Regions from separate parts of the Bradyrhizobium sp. UBA2491 genome, predicted to be linked through region 1. Evidence: riboswitches for the same ligand, from Rfam matches in the RefSeq annotation. Region 1 holds a riboswitch; the other holds the start of a gene.
What was found. A riboswitch is a leader RNA that binds a small molecule or an ion and turns the genes downstream of it on or off. The one in region 1 is predicted to bind glycine.

Region 1 (4,825 bases):
ACGGCGGCGGCCTCGGCCTTCTTCAGGCTGCGGCCGACCTTGGGCAGTTCGACGAACACGACGTCGCCGAGCTGCGACTGCGCGTAGTCGGTGATCCCGATCGTGGCGACGTCGCCCTCGATGCGGAGCCATTCGTGGTCGGACGTGTACAGCGTCGTCATGGAGATCCTCTGGCGTTTAGCGTTTGTAGGTGTTGGGGACGAAGGGCGTGGCGGCGACCTTGAGCGGCAGCCGCTGGCCGCGCACTTCGGCGAAAACAATGGTGTCCAGCGCGGACAGGGCGGTGGGCAGATAGCCCATCGCAACCGGCGCATTGAGGCTCGGGCCGAAGCCACCCGAGGTCACCTTGCCGATTGGCTCGGTCGAGGTCGGGTCGGCGAACAGCAAGGCGCCTTCGCGCACTGGCGCGCGGCCCTCCGGCCTGAGGCCGACGCGGCGGCGCGATGCGCCTTGTGCGAATTGGCTTAGGATCTTGTCGGCGCCGGGGAAGCCACCGGCGCGGGCGCTGCCGCCGCGGCGGACTTTCTGCACCGACCATTCCAGCGCGCCTTCGACCGGCGTGGTCGTGGTGTCGATGTCGTGGCCGTAGAGGCAGAGCCCGGCCTCGAGCCGCAGGCTGTCGCGGGCGCCAAGCCCGATCGGCAGCACGTCGGGATTGTCGAGCAGCGCGGTAACCAGGGCTTCGGCTTTGTCGGCGGGCACGGAGATTTCAAAGCCGTCCTCGCCGGTATAGCCGGAGCGGGAGACGAAACAATCGATGTCGGCGACGCGGCGGGGGCCGGCGTCCATGAATTTCATCGAACTGACATCTGCACAAAGTTTCGCCAGTGCCGATTCGGCCTTCGGACCTTGCAGCGCGATCAGCGCGCGGTCAGCCAGCGACACGATCTCGCAGACATCGGAGAGATGCGCGCGCAGATGCGCCTCGTCCTCTGCCTTGCAGGCGGCATTGACCACCAGGAACAAATGATCGCCGAAATTCGCGACCATCAGGTCGTCGAGCAGGCCGCCGTCGTGATTGGTGAATTGCGCGTAGCGCTGCCGTCCCGGCGCGATGCCGACAATGTCCTGCGGCACCAGTTTTTCCAGCGCCAGCGCGGCGTCGCCGACCTTGCCGGATCTGGCCTTCAGCACGAGCTGTCCCATGTGGGAGACGTCGAACAGGCCGGCATCCTTGCGGGTGTGCAGATGCTCCTTCAGCACGCCGGCCGTGTATTGCACCGGCATGTCGTAGCCGGCGAACGGCACCATCTTGGCGCCGCGTGCCAGATGCAGCGCGTGCAGCGGGGTCTGTTTCAGCGGGGAAGTTTCGCGCACAAGCATCACAGGGCCCTCGCGGTTCCCGCGGGGACCCATTTCCCCTTGAGAAACCAGCAGAAAGCCCCATCTGTCGCTGTGCCTGAGAGTATTATCCCGTCGGCGGACGCATCGGGGAGAACCCCAGCGCCTCTTTCCAGATGTCAGACGTCACGCGGTCCTTTTGCCTGAGAGTTTCCGGGGCGGTTGCTCCTTCGGCGCCGGCGGTAAGGCCGGTCTCTCCCGACGTGACGGGTTAGAGGTAGGTAGAAAACACGGCGCCACCAAGACTGTCAACGCAGCTGCAACAACTATCCAATGGGCTTTGTGCTGTCGCGGCAAGCCCATGATCCGCCTGCACAGTTTCTGGACACCGCAGCTGGCAATGTCTAAAAGCGTTCGGCCGGAAAATGACGCCTCTTTGCGGCTGGCCGGCCCCTTTTTCCGATTGGATGAACATGAGCAGCGTCAACGACATCAGGTCGACATTTCTGAACTTCTTCAAGGAGAACGGCCACGAGATCGTGGCGTCGTCGCCGCTGGTTCCGCGCAACGACCCGACCCTGATGTTCACCAATGCCGGCATGGTGCAGTTCAAGAACGTCTTCACCGGCGTCGAGAAGCGCGGCTATCAGCGCGCCACGACGTCGCAGAAATGCGTACGTGCCGGCGGCAAGCACAACGATCTCGACAATGTCGGCTACACCGCGCGCCATCTCACCTTCTTCGAGATGCTCGGCAACTTCTCGTTCGGCGATTACTTCAAGGAGCGCGCGATCGAACTCGCCTGGAACCTGATCACCAAGGATTTCGGGCTCAAGAAAGACAAGCTGCTCGTCACCGTCTACCACACCGACGACGAGGCGGCCGGCTACTGGAAGAAGATCGCGGGCTTCTCGGACGACCGCATCATCCGCATCGCGACCTCGGACAATTTCTGGGCGATGGGCGACACCGGCCCGTGCGGTCCGTGCTCCGAGATTTTCATCGACCGCGGTGAGCACATCTGGGGCGGACCTCCGGGCAGCCCGGAGGAGGACGGCGATCGCTTCCTCGAATTCTGGAACCTGGTGTTCATGCAGTACGAGCAGGTGACGAAGGAGGAGCGCGTGGCGCTGCCGCGTCCCTCGATCGACACCGGCATGGGGCTGGAGCGCATGGCCTGCATCCTGCAGGGCGTCGAGAGTGTGTTCGAGACCGATCTGTTCCGCCATTTGATCGACGCGACCGCGTCGGCCCTCGGCCATGGGCCGAACGAGCAGAACGTGGCGTCGTACCGGGTGATCGCCGACCATCTGCGCTCGTCGGCGTTCCTGATCGCCGACGGCGTGCTGCCGTCGAACGAGGGCCGCGGCTACGTGCTGCGCCGGATCATGCGCCGCGCGATGCGCCATGCGCAGTTGCTCGGCGCAAGCGAGCCGCTGATGCATCGCCTGGTCTGGGCGCTGGTCCGCGAGATGGGCCAGGCCTATCCCGACCTGGTGCGCGCGGAGAAGCTGATCGAGGAAACGCTGCAACTGGAGGAGACGCGCTTCCGCAAGACGCTGGTGCGCGGTCTTTCGATTCTGGATGAGAAGAGCGCCGGCCTCAAGAAGGGCGATATGTTCGACGGCGACACCGCGTTCACGCTGTACGACACCTACGGCTTCCCGCTCGACCTGACGCAGGACGCGCTGAAGTCGCGCGGCATCAGCGTCGACCAGGCATCATTCACCGACGCGATGAACCGCCAGCGCGAGAAGGCGCGCGCCTCCTGGGCAGGCTCCGGTGAGGCGGCGACCGAGGCGATCTGGTTCCCGTTGCGCGAGAAGCTCGGCGCGACCGAATTCCTCGGCTACGAGACCGAGAGCGCGGAAGGCGTGGTGACGGCGCTGGTCAAGGACGGCGCCGAGGTCGATGGCCTCAAGGCCGGCGAGAGCGGCGCGATCGTGCTGAACCAGACCCCGTTCTACGCCGAGTCGGGTGGCCAGGTCGGCGATATCGGCGTGCTGACGGGCGAGGGTGTCAAATTCCGCGTCACCGACATGCAGAAGAAGGCCGGCGATCTGTTCGTGCATGTCGGTACCGTGGAGCAGGGCACGCTGAACGTCGGCACCGCTCTGCAACTCGAGGTCGATCACGCCAGGCGTTCGTCGATCCGCGCCAATCACTCGGCGACCCATCTGCTGCACGAGGCGCTGCGCCAGGTGCTCGGCGATCACATCGCACAGCGCGGCTCGCTGGTCGCGCCCGATCGCCTGCGGTTCGATTTCGTGCATCCGAAGCCGATCACGGCGGAAGAGCTCGCCCGGGTCGAGGACATCGCCAACGACGTCGTGCTGGAGAATGACGAGGTCACCACCCGCATCATGGGTGTCGACGACGCCCGCGAGGCCGGGGCGCGCGCGCTGTTCGGCGAAAAATATGGCGACGAGGTCCGCGTCGTCTCGATGGGCAAGAGCGCCCGCGAGCACGGCCAGAATGCACTTGGCTGGTCGGTCGAACTGTGCGGCGGCACCCATGTCCGCCGCACCGGCGACATCGGCCTGATCTCGGTGACCAGCGAGAGCGCGGTGGCGTCCGGCGTCCGCCGCATCGAGGCACTGACCGGGCGCCACGCGCGCAAGCACGCCAACGATACGATGGTGCTGGCCAAGACCGCGGCGCAGGAGCTGCGCACCACGGTGGAGGACGTGCCGGCGCGCATCGCCGCGCTGATGGAGGAACGCAAGAAGCTCGAGCGCGACCTCTCGGATGCCCGCAAGAAGCTCGCGATGGGCGGCGGCGGTGCATCGAACGGCGCCGCCTCCGGCGTTCGCGAGGTCGGCAATGTCAAGCTGCTCGCGCGCGCGGTCGAGGGCGTCGAGACCAAGGATCTGAAGAGCCTGGTCGATGACGGCAAGAAGCAGATCGGCTCCGGCGTGGTCGCGATCGTCGGCGTCACCGAGGACGGCAAGGCCGGCATCGTGGTGGGCGTCACAGCGGACCTGACCTCGCGCTTCAATGCGGTCGAACTGGTGCGCAAGGGCTCCGAGGTGCTCGGCGGCAAGGGCGGCGGCGGCCGGCCCGACATGGCGCAGGCCGGCGGCCCCGACGGCGCCAAGGCCGATGCCGCGCTGTCGGCGATCGAGCAAGCGATGGCTGGCGCCTGATCGGCGCTGACCTCAGTCCTTGCGAAGGAAGACGTAATCGGCCGAGTAGGGCGCGCTCCTCAGCGCGCCCGCTTTGTCGCAGGCGCCGCTGAGCTCGCCGCCCGCGGTGTTGATCCGCTGCACGGTCGAGATGCCGGTGAGCACGCCTTCGCCGCGACGGGAGATCACCGCAAGCTTCAGCCAGGGAATGTCGGAGGGCGCCACACCCGGCGCTGTACCGGTGGTGCGTCCGGTGATGGCGCTGCCGTCGACATGCTCCCAGTTCGGTCCGGCATAGTGCCGTCCGATGGTTCGGCCGTCGGCGATCAGGGTCGCGATCGGTTCGCGAAACGACCAGGCGAGCTTGCCGTCGGTGACCGGCTTGCACTCATAGACTTGCAGGCCTTCGGCGTGGACTG
Region 2 (4,825 bases), on a different contig from region 1:
ACATTGGTCGCGAACGGCGTATCGCAGATGAAGAAGGCGACGCAGGTCTTGTAATATTTGGGATTGCCGACCAGCGCGTCGAGCACCTGCTTCTGGTTGATCGCCATCAGCGCCGCCTGGCGAACCTTGATGTTGTCGAACGGCGGATAGAGGAAGTTCATGCGGCCGAGCGTCTGGAAGCCGAACTTGTTCAGCGTCTCGACCTTGAGGTCCTTGTCGCCTTCGAGGATCGGCAACATGTCGAACGACGGGTTCTCCAGGAAATCGATGTCGCCGGACTGCAACGCATTCATCGCGGTCTGGGCATCGGCCATGGTGACCCACTCGACGCGGTCGACCTTCACGACCTTGCCGCCCGCGGTCCAGCTCGCCGGCTCCTTGCGCGGCACGTAGTCCTTGTTCTTGACGTAGACCGCCTTCACGCCCGGCTGGAATTCCGCCTGGACGAATTTGAACGGGCCCGAGCCGATCTGCTCCGGAATCGGCTTGTCCGGCGGCGTTTCGGCCAGTCGCTTCGGCATCATGAAGGCGACACGCGACGACGGCTTGCCGATCGAATCCAGCACCAGGCCGTAGGGCTCCTTCAGCTTCAGCGTGATCGTCTTCGCATCGGTGGCCTCGAGGCTCGCCGTGAAGTCCATCAGCTTCTGGCCCATGCCGTCGACCTTGGCCCAGCGCTTCAGCGAAGCGACGCAATCCTCGGCAGTCACCGGCGTGCCGTCGTGCCACTTCAGCCCGTCGCGCAGCGTGAACGTGTAGGTGAGCTTGTCGTCGGACACCTTCCAGTCCGCCATCTGCGGCTGGATCTTGAAGTTGGAGTCGGTCGCCACCAGCGTGTCGTAGACCATGTAACCATGGTCTCGCGTGATGTAGGCCGTGGTCAGGATCGGATCGATGACGCGCAGATCCGAATGCATCACCGCGGTGATGGTCTTGTCCGCGGCCATGGCCTGTTGCGTAAACGATAGTTGCTGCGGCGCGAACGACAGCGCGACCGCCGTCAACGCCGCCGCGAACGTGCGGCGCTTCCAACGCGAGATAGGGAACATGGAATCTCTCCTGACGTGTAACTGGTCAAAGCCGGCTTATTCGTTATGCACGCGGTTCGTTATTTAGGCGAACTAACATGCTGTATGGCTTGTGAAATCGAGACTTGCACCAAGCGCAAAGCGCGTCAATCGGTTTCGGGCAGCATCAAACGTATACGAACGAATGAACGAGAAGCCTGGTGCATTTTGACTTTACAAAGTCGTCGCCTGAGCTTTTCGTGCGACACGCATGCGCGCAGGTACGGAATAAGCGCAGTCACGCGATCAGAACAACAAGAGAGAAACGACATGAACCCAGCCAACCTCCCCTTTGATTCCGAAGCCATGTTGCAAGGCCTGCGCGGCTGGGTGGAATGCGAGAGCCCGACCTGGGACGCTGCCGCGGTCGAGCGCATGCTCGATCTCGCCGCGCGCGAGATGGCGATCATGGGTGCGACGATCGAACGCATCGCGGGACGCCAGGGCTTCGCGGGCTGCGTGCGCGCCCGCTTTCCCCATCCCAAGCAAGGCCAGCCCGGCATCCTGATCGCCGGCCACCTCGACACCGTGCACCCGGTCGGCACCATAGAGAAGCTGAAGTGGCGGCGCGAAGGCGACAAATGCTTCGGGCCCGGCATCTTCGACATGAAGGGCGGCAACTATCTGTCGATCGAGGCCATCAGGCAACTCGCCCGCGCCTCCTTTACGACGCCGCTGCCGATCACCGTGCTGTTCACGCCAGATGAAGAGGTCGGCACGCCGTCGACCCGCGACATCATCGAGGCCGAAGCCGCACGCAACAAATATGTGCTGGTGCCCGAGCCCGGCCGGCCGAACAACGGCGTCGTCACCGGCCGCTACGCGATCGCGCGCTTCAATCTCGAAGCCACCGGCAAGCCGAGCCATGCCGGTGCGACGCTGTCCTCCGGTCGTTCCGCGATCCGGGAAATGGCCCGGCAAATCATCGCCATCGACGGCATGACCACCGACGACTGCACCTTCTCGGTCGGCGTCGTGCATGGCGGCCAGTGGGTCAATTGCGTTGCCACCACCTGCTCCGGCGAGGCGCTCAGCATGGCCAAGCGCCAGGCCGATCTCGACCGCGGCGTCGAGCGCATGCTGGCCCTGTCGGGCACCGCCAACGACGTGACCTTCAAGGTGACGCGCGGCGTCACGCGCCCGGTATGGGAGCCGGACGCCGGCACCATGGCGCTGTATGAAAAGGCAAAAGGCCTCGCGGCGGCGATGGGCTTCGATCTGCCGCACGGCAGCGCCGGCGGCGGATCGGACGGCAACTTCACCGGCGCGATGGGCATCCCAACCCTCGACGGGCTCGGCGTTCGCGGCGCTGATGCGCATACGCTCAACGAGCATATCGAAGTCGAGAGCCTCGCCGAGCGCGGCCGCCTGATGGCGGCACTGCTCGCAACGCTGGACTGACGTCGATTGCACTGCACAACACGTTGGCACTGCCGGACCGAAATTTAGCCTTGTCCAGTTTTGAGGCTTCGCCTACGGTCCGGCCGTCCAATACGACGATGCGGGAGAGATCGAGGCGACAACATCTGATGTTGTTGGCTTCGGCGCCGACGGAGCAACCGCCCCGGAAACTCTCAGGCAAAAGGACTGTATCGTCAGGACGATCTGGAGAGAGACGAACATGGCCGCACATCAAGGGCCATGACGTCCACCGAAGGGGATAGTTCGTGATCGGGCGCAGGCCCGATGCGGATCAAGCTCTCAGGTACCGTGACAGATGGGGCGCCGATGCCGGTTTCACCGGCGGTTCGGCGACTCTAACCCGCGGGAGCCTGAAGACCACCATGCCACACATCGCGATCATTGGCGCCGGCATCACCGGCGTGACGACGGCCTATGCCCTGCTCGAACGCGGCTACGAGGTGACGGTCCTCGACCGGCATCGCTACGCCGGGATGGAAACCTCGTTCGCCAATGGCGGACAGCTTTCGGCCAGCAACGCCGAAGTCTGGAACAGCGCCACGACCATTCTCAAGGGACTGCGCTGGATGCTCAGGAGCGACGCGCCGCTCCTGATGAATCCGAAGCCGAGCTGGCACAAATATTCCTGGATCGGCGAGTTCGTGGGTGGCATCGCGCGTTATCGCTCCAACACCATCGAGACCACGCGGCTCGCGATCGAAGCCCGCAAGCATCTGTTCTCGATCGCCCAACGCGAGAACATCGCCTTTGACCTCGAGCGCCGCGGCATCCTTCACGTCTATCACGACAAGGATGGCTTCGACGCGGGCCTGCGGGTCAACACGCTGCTGCAACAAGGCGGGCTCGATCGCCGGCCGGTAACGGCGGATGAAATCCGCGGCATCGAGCCGGCCCTACAAACCGCCTGCTATGGCGGCTTCTTCACGCCGTCGGATGCGACCGGCGATATCCACAAGTTCACGCGCGGCCTCGCCGATGCCTGCGCCCGCCGCGGCGCGAGCTTCGTCCACGAAGCTGATGTCGACACCATCGCGCGTGGTGATGATGGTTTTCGCATCGGCTGGAACGAAGCCGCCGCGCAGGACGCCGGCGTTGCGACGCGACACGACTTGCATGCCGACGGCATCGTGATTTGCGCCGGCGTGGCGAGCCGCCATTTCGCGGGCCTGCTCAACGACCGTGTCAATGTCTATCCGGTGAAGGGCTATTCGATCACCGTGCAACTCGATGCGCCGCGCAGCCGCGACGCCGCGCCGACCGTGAGCCTGCTCGACGAGGCCGCCAAGATCGTGACCAGCCGGCTCGGTGCCGATCGCTTCCGCGTCGCGGGCACGGCCGAGTTCAACGGCTTCAACCGCGACATCAGGGCCGATCGCATCCAGCCGCTGGTGGACTGGGTGCGGCATCATTTCCCAGGGATCGACACCTCGAAGGTCGTGCCATGGGCGGGCCTGCGCCCGATGATGCCGAACATGATGCCGGTGGTCCGCGCCGGACGGATTCCGGGCGTGTTCTACAACACCGGCCATGGCCATCTCGGCTGGACGTTGTCGGCCGCGACGGCACAGACGATCGCCGCGGCGATCGACGACTGGCGCGACCTCGACGCGCCTTCAATGGTGCCCTCACAGTGCGATGCGACCGAGACCGCACGCGCAGCTTTCCCCCAATAATCCGGCCGGAGAGGAAGAATATGAGCGTATTTGCGTGTGGCCAAGTCGGAATTCGCTGAGAAACGCCGTTTGACAAGGACTAGCGTTATGATGAGAAAAAGGCTTCAGCGCGGGAGGGGACAATGCGCATCGAGCTAGCGGGCACGCGCGGCAACGCGGTGCGTCGCGCGACCGTGGACGGCACGTATGTCGACGGCGGTCGTTTCCGCGAAGAAATATCCAAACTCGCCACCGGCGCGCATCGCGCTCACCTGCGCCGCTTCTCCGAAACGCTCAACGCTCTCGCTCATGCACCGGGCTTCACGAAAGGCGCGACATGACGACCGGGACGCTGACCAAGCCGGCGCAGATTGCCGCAGAGCTGTGCGCGGCCGTCGACCGAAACTTCGACGATCAGATCGCGTTCCTGTCGCGCATGGTCCAGTTCCGCAGCTTGCGTGGACAAGAAGCGCCGCAGCAACATTGGCTGGCCGAGCAATTCGCTAAGCGTCGCTACGACGTCGATACGTTCAGCCTTGCGGACGTCAACCTGATGAGCCATCCGAAGGCTGCACCAATGGACGGCATCGATCTTGCCGGATCGCAGCAGGTGGTTGCTACGCTCGACAGCAAAGGCAGTGGGCGCAGCCTGATCCTGCAAGGTCATATCGACGTGGTGCCGGA

Region 2: another riboswitch for glycine. It lies ahead of B2W55_RS16885 (D-amino acid dehydrogenase); the one in region 1 lies ahead of gcvT (glycine cleavage system aminomethyltransferase GcvT).

The regions. Positions count from the first base shown of each region.
Region 1 is NZ_DDOP01000041.1:37,861-42,685, forward strand. Features, by position in the region: gene gcvH (glycine cleavage system protein GcvH) at 1-161, opposite strand, end outside; gene gcvT (glycine cleavage system aminomethyltransferase GcvT) at 178-1,323, opposite strand; glycine riboswitch at 1,463-1,553, opposite strand; gene alaS (alanine--tRNA ligase) at 1,755-4,427, shown strand; gene B2W55_RS12995 (DUF3455 domain-containing protein) at 4,440-4,825, opposite strand, start outside.
Region 2 is NZ_DDOP01000050.1:76,848-81,672, reverse strand. Features, by position in the region: gene B2W55_RS16895 (ABC transporter substrate-binding protein) at 1-1,049, opposite strand, end outside; gene B2W55_RS16890 (M20/M25/M40 family metallo-hydrolase) at 1,338-2,468, shown strand; glycine riboswitch at 2,560-2,667, shown strand; glycine riboswitch at 2,671-2,786, shown strand; gene B2W55_RS16885 (D-amino acid dehydrogenase) at 2,852-4,162, shown strand; gene B2W55_RS16880 (hypothetical protein) at 4,285-4,482, shown strand; gene B2W55_RS16875 (ArgE/DapE family deacylase) at 4,479-4,825, shown strand, end outside.